3 regions of the Prevotella heparinolytica genome follow, and region 2 is predicted to be linked to each of the others. Evidence: riboswitches for the same ligand, from Rfam matches in the RefSeq annotation. Region 2 holds a riboswitch; each other region holds the start of a gene.
What was found. Region 2 has a riboswitch for cobalamin ahead of C3V43_RS13690 (TonB-dependent receptor plug domain-containing protein). Riboswitches for the same ligand answer to the same signal wherever they lie in the genome.

Region 1 (3,279 bases), 1.2 Mb from region 2:
GCTATCCGGAAGCCGCTCTTGCAGGTATCTTGAACTGCCGTTTCGGAGGTCCTCACGATTATTTTGGCGAAGAAGTGTGGAAACCTTACATCGGAATCACCCCCCGAATGTTAACAACAGAAGATATGCGGCCGGCCATCCGTATCAACCGTCGCACGGAGGTTTTGATGATTCTGCTGGTATTCCTCTTCTCCACGTTGTTTTATTGGATTCATTGATGACAGATTCCCCTAAAACATTTAATTCAAACCTCCCTATCCCAATGCCAGTATCAGCATTTGCGCCGTGAGCACCCGCAAAAACATGGTCAACGGATAAACCGTGGCATATCCTACGGCAGGAGCATCGCAAGAGGTCAGTTCCGAAGAGTAGGCCAGTGCGGGCGGATTGGTATTCGAGCCGGAAAGCACACCGATGAGCGTAAAATAATTCAGCTTCCAGAAATAACGTCCCACCATACCGGCAATGAGCAGGGGGACTACTGTAATGATGGCTCCATAGGCAATCCATACATAACCTCCTTCATGGATAATGGTATCTACAAAACCTTTCCCTGCTCCGAGTCCCACGCACGCCAGAAAGAGTGAAATGCCTATTTCGCGTATCATCAGATTTGCGCTCATCGTAGTATAGGTTATCAGTTTGTAGCGCGGGCCGAAACGACTGATAAGGATGGAGACGATAAGCGGCCCTCCTGCCAGTCCCAGTTTCACGGGTTGCGGAATGCCGGGAAACATGAAGGGGATGCTTCCCAATATACAACCCAGTGCAATGCCCAAAAAGATGGGAATCAGATTTGGGTGGTTCAGGCGCTTCAGCGAGTTGCCCAGCACCTTCTCGGCATGCCCCATTGCAAGCTCGCTGCCCACAACCGTCACCCGGTCGCCCATCTGTAATTGCAGGTTCGGAGCAGCCACCAAGTCGACGCCCGAACGGTTCACACGCGTGATGCTGGCTCCGAAATTCTTGCGTATCTTCAGTTGCGCCAGCGACTTCCCGTTCAGTTCGGGCTTCGTGATAAGAAAACGGCGGGATATCAGTTTCTTGTCCACCTTCTCCCACTCCACCGTGATTCTTTTGCCCAGAAAGGCAATAATGGCCTCCACATCCTTGGGGTCGGCAATGAAGAGAATCTCATCCCCTACATGCAACACGGTGTCGGCACTTGCCAGTTCCGCTTCTCCGTTGCCTCCGTGATGGCGTATGCGGGAGATGACAAACGCGCGGTTCAGCAACGGTTTTGCCTCTTTTATCTTCTTGCCGTCTATGGCTTCATTGCGTATCTCCACAGAGACGGGGCTGACCGTCAGCTCCTGCTGATGTCCCAACCCGCACTCCGCTTCCGCCTCTTCCCTGCCCGCATCTATGCGAAACAGATATTTCAGCGCCAGCAGTGACAGGATGCACCCTATGACACCCAACGGATAGGCCACGGCATAGCCCAAAGCTATTTCGGGCGCATCTACTCCGGTCAGGTCGCTGTTGGCTTGTTGGGCGGCGCCCAGACCGGGAGTATTCGTCACTGCTCCGGACAGGATGCCGACCATTGTGGTAATGGGTATATCCGTAAGAAAATGAAGCAGGACGGTAGTCAGCACGCTGACGAAAACAGCCAGCACCGCCAGCATGTTCAGCGTAAGCCCACCTTTCCTGAAGGCGGAGAAAAAACCGGGTCCCACTTGCAGGCCGATGGAATATACAAAGAGAATCAGCCCGAATTCTTTCAGAAAGTGTAGCAGATGTTCGTTCAAATTCAAATTGAAATGTCCGAAAACAATGCCTACAAACAATATCCAAGTGACACCCAACGAAATGCCCGCCACTTTCACCTTTCCCAATATAATGCCGAAAGCGATGACAAGCGACAAAACAAGAACGGAATGTGCCACTCCGCCTCCCCAAAGATTGGGATAACCTTCAAAAAGATTCCTTAATAATTCCATAGTTGCTACATTGGTTATATAAATGGTAAAACAATCAATAATCGGGCTTTGAGATCTTTTTAAAAGTATCCCCACAGAAATCACTTCTCCGGGGATACGCACTTTACACATTGAAACAGCTATTTATATGGGCATATTGCCGTGTTTTAGCTTAGTCCGATACAACTGCCGGCACATACATGCCCCGACAATGCACTGCGTCATAGGCATACCTTGTCACAAGCATACCTCTTCCAGATCCGAATGTCGACTATTTGTTTTTTACGCGCTGTCTTCCTAATCCCACGAGCAAAGGCAGCATTTAACGAATGGCAGGTCTTCTGACTGACTCCTAATCTTGAAGCCTTCCCGATACATACAGCGCACGTATCAGTGGCAAAGGTTCTTTTCAAGATTTCAACAGAGCTTCACAGCAGCGGGACTGTCCGGGATTTGCACCCGATTCCCTTTTAATCCGAATGACGGAAACGTTCATCCGAAACCAATTCAGGCACAAAGATAATGGAAATCGGAAGCAATACAAAAAAACGGCCGTTTTTTTTCGAAAGCGACCGGCTCGTCTCATCGACAAAGGTTCCTTCATGCGTGTTTTTATCTATTTTATTTTACAAAACAGACGGAAACCCCGATGGCTTTCCAACACAACTTATTTCAGTCACTGAGTGAATGTGATTCAGTCGGCGACTGAAACCATTTGAGTCAGGGACTGAAACCATTTCAGTCGCCGACTGATTCCACCCCCTCTCAGAAGTACTTCTGAGAGGGGTAAAAGAAGAAACAGGAAAGACATAAAGCATCGACACGTCATGATAAAAAAACATGACTCATAGAGCATCTGTCGTAAAGCTATACAGGGCTATCCTGAAATCATGCCAAGAGCACCGCAATCAGAAGAAAGCATTAGTGAATTAAAAAAGAAAGCATCCGATAGTGTTTTTTTTCTTATCTTTGCTGCCGATTTTGGTTCGCATCCTCCATTCCATAAGAGAGAAATGCGATGAAAAGGGAATCAGGTGCAAATCCTGAACAGACCCGCTGCTGTAAGTCCTTTCGATATCTTTGAGTATTCTGCAAGCCACTGTCTTCAAAAAAGGGATGGGAAGGCATTCAAAGAGGGACAAGTCAGAAGACCTGCCAAGACGATATGGTTTTTGTGCTTTCGGGGGAATAAAGCCGCAAAACATCGAGTCGAGGTATTCCTACCTATATCGATACAAGGAATCTTTCTCTTTGTTTTTCTTCTCTCCGTGAAAGCAAGTTTACGAATGCTTAAAGGAATCGGAATGAGAATTACCGCATATCTGTCATTGATACTCATCATGCTGCTGCCTGCATA
Region 2 (3,279 bases):
TAGCTATACCCTCCGGACATGGCCAGCTTCATGCTTCTGCCCAAAGCCACCGCCGTGGCCAGCGTAATGTCCACCCCTACGGCACGCACCTTGCCATAGTTTGCCATCCGCCACGCATACGTGGTGGGAAAAGCCACAATCTTGTCGGTCACGTCGTTATAATACGCATCCACCGTAACGGACAGATAATCCGGCAACCGCCAAGACGAGCGGCTCCACGTAATGCCCACGTTATACTCGTTCGCCTTCTCCGGGCGCAGGCTTCGGTTGCCAAGCCTGTAATAATACAAATCGTTGAATGTAGGCATACGGAACGTGCTTTTGTACATCAGACGCAAGAAGAGCTCCTCCTCCTTCCACGGTTTCAGGCTGATGGAGAGTGACGGAGCCAGACGCTGAAAATCATCGGGCGCCTCTCCCACCCTCACCCGTTCGGTCACAAACGTATGCACCAGCGTGCCCGTGGCCGTCACCGCCCCTTGCCGGTAGCGCGCGTTAAAAGCCGTCAGCGAAGTATATCGCGTGGGAAACGGACAGTCGTTCAGGTTGCTTCGCAACTTATTCACCGCCCCGTCTTGCGCCACCGACAGCGACCAAGCCAATGACGGGCTGTACAATGCCGTTGCCGACAGGTAATACTCGTCTTGCCGGTGCACGCCCCGATATACTCCCTGCTCATACTCCTTCCCCTTATCCTCATACAAGTTCCATCCATGCGTATACTTGGCCTGCGCCTGCACGCTCCACCGCGGCGAGAAACGCTTCTTGTAGCGCGCCTGCACAAACGGGTTCTCATCCCGAAGCGTCTCGTCCGATAACGGGTTGTAGAGCGTCACCGCACCCGGCAGCCCCCTTCGCGAATAGTAATAGCCCCCTTTCACATCCAGTTCGCCTCCATCCCCGAACGTATGATACAAAGCCGCTTCGCCCTGCCACGAATAGATGGCCGAATTGTGCCGCTTCTCCTTCGTCACATACTTCCCGTTCACCAACGTAAACGGATATACCCCATCGGCCCTCATGTAGTCGGCATTCACAGCCAGGCGCGTGCGGTCGCCCACTCGCTGCCACCATCGCAACGAAGGACTCACATAGCCGAACGACCCGCCTTTCATCCTGACCTGGAAAGCCGTGTTCCGTCCCTCCTCCAAATACGGTTTCTCCGTCTCAATGTTCAGCACCCCCGCCGAGGCATACAAACGGGCCGACTGCAACAAATCCTCCCCTTGCCCCACTGCCAGCGAAAGCATCGCCACATTGTCCGTCGAGAACCGTCCGATGTCAATCTGCCCCGCCAGGCAGTTGCTCACCGCCACCCCGTCATAGCTGACAGCCGTATGCGGTGCTCCCATGCTGCGTATCGATACTGTTTTCAGTCCCCCTATTCCCCCGTAATCCTTCACGTTGGCGCCGGCAAATCGTCTCACTGCATCTGCCATGCCCTGTATTCCCAGCCGTTCCATCTCCTGCTTCGACATGGTTTGCACGGGCACGGCCGATGTCACCTTGTTCGGTAGCCGTCGTGCCGTCACCACCACCATCTCTATCTCGTGCACCTTTCCGGTAATGGTATCCCTTCCCGCCTCCTGAGCGGCAAGCGGCAAGACGCTTATTCCCAAGATACAGATGCGAGCCAGTTGCCTCCTCATATATCCGGCCATACAGACAATTAAAATTAATCTTATAAAAATCCGTGCATTGTCCGCTTTCCTCGAGCGGACAATTTTTCGACTTTGTTTTGCAGGTCTTCTGACTTGTTTCCGGTGTATCGCCTTCCCATCCTTTCTTCAAGGATAGTGGCATTGGTATCGATGCACCCTCCGCGAAACTCACAGCAGCGGGACTGTCCGGGATTTCCACCCGGTTCCCTTTTCATCCATATTCTCCGAATGGAGAAGGCGGAACAAAACAGGGGCAAAGATAAGAATAACAAATGATATTATAATATCGTTAAAAAAGAAGTTTTTATTACACCAAGTAATTTATGTTATAATGATTGGGGTAGATGATTTTGCCGGCACTTAAATTGAAAGATTTCTTACGAAACAGACAAATCTGTACAGCAGGGAGTAATTCTAAGCAACTTTTTTCACTATCTTCAAATGGAATAAAAATAGGATTTGATCTCGAGAAATGACCATAAGCCCTAATCCCATCATACTTAGAAGCTAAACCGGCTTTACTCTTCAAATACTCTATCACTTTGGCAACCGTGGTAGTCTTAGTAACCAACTTTTGGGACTTCAAGAAATCAATTACTTCATTAAAGGATTTCAGATGTTCCATGTTACCATGCAGGTCAAAGCATTTTCCATTCAATAAGTCACACGTATATTCTACAATTACATAATTTTCTCTATACCTCACCTTGCCCCACCAATGTGCATTTGCAATCAATGTATCCCAGAAATAATATCCCTCTCCCAGCCATGCATTTGCAGCTTTGCAAATAAAAGGAGCATTCGATTCTATGTAATCAGGATTATCTCTATCCTCTACCGTCTGGAAAAGCTTCATCTCATTGCACTTCTTTAGTGTGTTTCTTCAAAGGTTCTTCCAAGGAAGACAAATTCATTGTCGGTAAAACAATGGGAGGAACATTTGCCTGAAGCGTTATTGTACTCACAAAAGCTCTAACATATGGAAACACTATTGCAATACTGTTTGCATAGAAAAAAGAAGGAATCTCATTAAATTGGATATTGCTTGCAAATTTAAAAGTTGCATGACACTCAACCGAGACAAAAGACTCCGAAGCACCTTTATCTTTCGCAGAAAATATAAACTTTAGGTCAAAAACAGAATTAGGGTTCATTTGCTTAAAACTTCCCGAAGGTTTAAAATCAATTTCCAATTCTGACAACTTGTTTAAATCAAAATCAATTCTCACTCTATTAAAGATATATTTCTCCAAAGAAAAAGCAGCCTTATTCATGATAAAAGAATATTATTGGTGAATATTGGGTACAAATATAAGAAAACTCCGAATACAAATCCGGAGTTTTCTTGTTTTTATTTTCTGACGTTCCTTTCCATTTGAATGACCAATTGCTTGTAAATGATAAAAAATCATCTATTGTAGGTCCTGTGTTATAGGAATCAAATTCCTCCCACTCTTGTTCAATAATAGCCCGTGGGCTATTATTAAAATATTGCTTTAATTGTTCTAATATGGTATTCATAATCCCAATCTTTTGATATATCAAGCCTTGATGATAACTAATCACTTATAAACTTTATGCAAAGATATTATTTTTCTCTCAATACGCCAAATTCATC
Region 3 (3,279 bases), 870 kb from region 2:
GGGCGAATACTTGTTTTTCCGGTCAAATCTTCGTTCTTTTGCCTTGTCATTATGGAACATAAGGAACACATATTGGAAGACAAGGAGTTCGGGCCTATGCTTATTCGTGTCAATGTCCGTGCGCGTCGTCTCATCTTTCGGACGAGGGAAGACGGTGTCCACGTCACGGTGCCTCCCGGAACGTCTCTTGCCGAGGTAAAGAGAGCTTTGGAGGAGCTTCGTCCGCGCCTGAGGGCTGCCGCCGGAGAGAAACAGAACCGCAAGTTGATAGATTTGGATTACCGTATCGATACGGAGTTCTTTAAGCTGGCTTTGGTGGCAGGGCAGAGGGCGCGTTTCCTGTCTCGTTCGGAGTTAGGCGAGATGCAGATTATCTGTCCGCCGGATGCGGATTTCTCGGACAGGAACCTGCAATCTTGGTTGCGCAAGGTGATTGAGGAGGCCCTGCGCCGTAATGCGAAGATTATTCTTCCTCCACGTCTGTATATGCTTTCCGTGAAGCACAACCTGCCTTATAAGAGTGTGAAGATTAACTCCAGCAGCGGGCGTTGGGGCAGTTGTTCCATGCGTGGCAACATCAATCTTTCCTATTATTTGGTTCTTCTTCCCAAGCATCTGATAGATTATGTATTGCTTCATGAGTTGGCGCATACCCGCGAAATGAACCACGGCGAACGCTTTTGGGCTTTATTGGACAAGCTGACGGAGGGCAAAGCGGAAGCCTTGCGCATGGAATTGAAGCAATACCGCACGGAGTTTTGACGTGTGCGTGCCTCAGGCTGTTAATGCTGCGTCTGCGACAGTTGTTTCACCTCTCCGTTCTCTTTCTCGAACCGGTAGTTGCCTCCCTTCTCGCTCAATTCAAACAGGGAGAGCCGGTCGGTGAGGTTGTCCACAATCATCAGCGCGCTCTGTTCGGCAAAGCGTTTCACTTCCATTTCAAACGGTTCTTCGGTGATTTTCAGCCTTGCCAGCAGGCTGTCGTTGACGAGCAGTGAGAGCGAATCTCCGGCAAATCCTTTGGTCAGTGTGATGGTGTATGTCTCTGTGAAGTTCCGTTCTTCGTTTTTCTGTTGTTGCAACCTCATGCTCATGTAAACGAAGATGACGACTACAAAAATCACGGCGAAAGCAAGGATGCCGTTACCTACCATAAACTGCTTGTTGGTGTTCAGACGGTGTGCCATAGTTGGAGTGTGTTTAGAGAATGCTGCAAATGTAGCGAATAAATTCGTACCGGCCGCTTTTTTGCCGGAGAATAGCGGATGGAAAAAGACGGGCGACGCGATTGCAAGAACGCTGTGTCTGTAACAATCGTTTACCGTTTGGTTTCTGTCTCCGGCAACGAGTCGGGAGAGTGGGAAAAAGACCGCCCAGAAGTACTTCTGAGAGGGGGTAGGATCAGTATACGACTGATGTGGCTTCAGTATACGACTGATCATACATCAGTATACGACTCATGTAGCCTCGATATGGGACTGAGCTTGCCTAACCTTCTTTTTTTGATTTTTTATGGTTGCACCGGAATCTGTTTTGGTATGATTTTTTGAAAAGAAAGATGTGCTTCGGGAAGCCTCCCGCTCATTTTCAAGTAACCGGCAGATGATGCTTTTTTAAGCAGTTTTAATAATGTAATAATTCCAATTTGTGCTATCTTTGTCCCTGAAATGGTTTCGGGCGGATTTTCCCTCCGTCCGGATTAAAAGGGAATCGGGTGGAAATCCCGAACAGTCCCGCTGCTGTGAAACTCCGTCTAAATTTCCGGCACAACCTGTTGCCACTGCATTCTTGAAAACTGCGTTTGAGATTGCGGGAAGGCGCCGGAAACGAGGAGCCAGTCAGAAGACCTGCCATTCTCGAAAAGCCGCTTCCGCTCGTGGGATTAGGGAACGGCGGCAAAAGTGTACGAGTATTTTTTATTCAAATCCAAAAACATCACATGCAGATAGTTAAAAGGAATGGGACTGTGGAGTCCTATAACAGAGAAAAAATAGCCATTGCCATACGCAAAAGTTTTGTCGGCACGGGCAAGGACATTACTGACGAAGCCCTCTGCGCCATTACCGATGAAGTGGAGCAGTTCCTGAACCGGAACGAAGACAAACGTGCGGTGGAGTGCATTCAGGACGAGGTAGAGCGCAGTTTGATGGAACACGGCTTCTATGCCGAGGCCAAAAGCTACATACTTTATCGCTGGCAACGCACCGAGCGGAGGAAAGCCCTCACACAGATTGTTGACGGAGCGAAAGACGAGACCGTGGCCCATGTGCTGAAAGAGATACAAAACGACTTTACGGGCAGTGAATACAGCCTGAACGTCTTGGCCGAGAAGTTCGCAGGTTTCTGCAAGCCCGACATGGCGGCCGAAGAACGGCTGGCGATGCTCATTAAGGCAGCCGTGGAACTCACCACGCAGGAAGCCCCCGACTGGGAGTTTATCGCCGCCCGGCTGCTCGGCTTCCGTATGGCGAAAGAGCTGAAAGCGCAGGCGGAGAGAACCGGCATTCAATCTTATTACGATAAACTGAGTTTCCTCACGGACGCGGCTTTGTACGGCAGTTACATTCTCGCCTCCTACTCGCGGCAGGAGATAGAAACGGCTTCCGGGTTTATCCGTCCCGAACGCGACAAGCTCTTCAACTATTCGGGGCTGGACTTGCTCTATAAGCGATACCTCATCCGCACACGCTCGGCGGAGCTGATGGAGTCGGTGCAGGAGATGTTTCTGGGCATCGCCTTGCATCTGGCCCTGCCCGAAAAGCACGACCGGCTGGAGTGGGTGAGGAAATTCTACGATATGCTGAGCCTGCTGGAAGTGACCATGGCAACGCCCACCCTTTCCAATGCCCGGAAGCCCTACCATCAGCTCTCCAGTTGTTTCATCGATACCGTGCCCGACAGCCTCGAAGGCATATACCGCAGCATCGACAACTTTGCCACCGTAAGCAAGTTCGGCGGCGGCATGGGCATGTACTTCGGCAAGGTGCGCGCCACGGGTGGAAACATCCGGGGTTTCAAAGGCGTGGCCGGAGGTGTCATCCGCTGGATGAAGCTGGTGAACGACACTGCCGTGGCCGTCGACCAATTGGGAATGCGGCAGGGTGCCGTGGCCGTCTACCTCGATGTTTGGCACAAAGACCTGCCCGAATTCTTGCAGCTCCGCACCAACAACGGAGACGACCGCATGAAGGCGCACGACATTTTTCCCGCCGTGTGCTATCCCGACCTCTTCTGGCAGATGGCGAAAGAAGACCTGAACAACCAATGGCACCTGTTCTG

Region 1: another riboswitch for cobalamin. It lies ahead of C3V43_RS04165 (putative transporter); the one in region 2 lies ahead of C3V43_RS13690 (TonB-dependent receptor plug domain-containing protein).
Region 3: another riboswitch for cobalamin. It lies ahead of C3V43_RS10200 (ribonucleoside-diphosphate reductase subunit alpha); the one in region 2 lies ahead of C3V43_RS13690 (TonB-dependent receptor plug domain-containing protein).

What each region holds. Positions count from the first base shown of each region.
Region 1 covers NZ_CP027234.1:1,002,256-1,005,534, reverse strand. Annotated here, with positions in the region: gene cbiB (adenosylcobinamide-phosphate synthase CbiB) at 1-218, shown strand, start outside; gene C3V43_RS04165 (putative transporter) at 255-1,943, opposite strand; cobalamin riboswitch at 2,237-2,444, opposite strand; cobalamin riboswitch at 2,888-3,096, shown strand; gene C3V43_RS04160 (TonB-dependent receptor) at 3,227-3,279, shown strand, end outside.
Region 2 covers NZ_CP027234.1:3,387,861-3,391,139, reverse strand. Annotated here, with positions in the region: gene C3V43_RS13690 (TonB-dependent receptor plug domain-containing protein) at 1-1,661, opposite strand, end outside; cobalamin riboswitch at 1,723-1,924, opposite strand; gene C3V43_RS13685 (hypothetical protein) at 1,969-2,517, opposite strand; gene C3V43_RS13680 (protein-export chaperone SecB) at 2,519-2,935, opposite strand; gene C3V43_RS13675 (hypothetical protein) at 2,928-3,182, opposite strand.
Region 3 covers NZ_CP027234.1:2,520,104-2,523,382, forward strand. Annotated here, with positions in the region: gene C3V43_RS10185 (YgjP family zinc-dependent metalloprotease) at 52-762, shown strand; gene C3V43_RS10190 (hypothetical protein) at 783-1,187, opposite strand; cobalamin riboswitch at 1,652-1,869, shown strand; gene C3V43_RS10200 (ribonucleoside-diphosphate reductase subunit alpha) at 1,940-3,279, shown strand, end outside.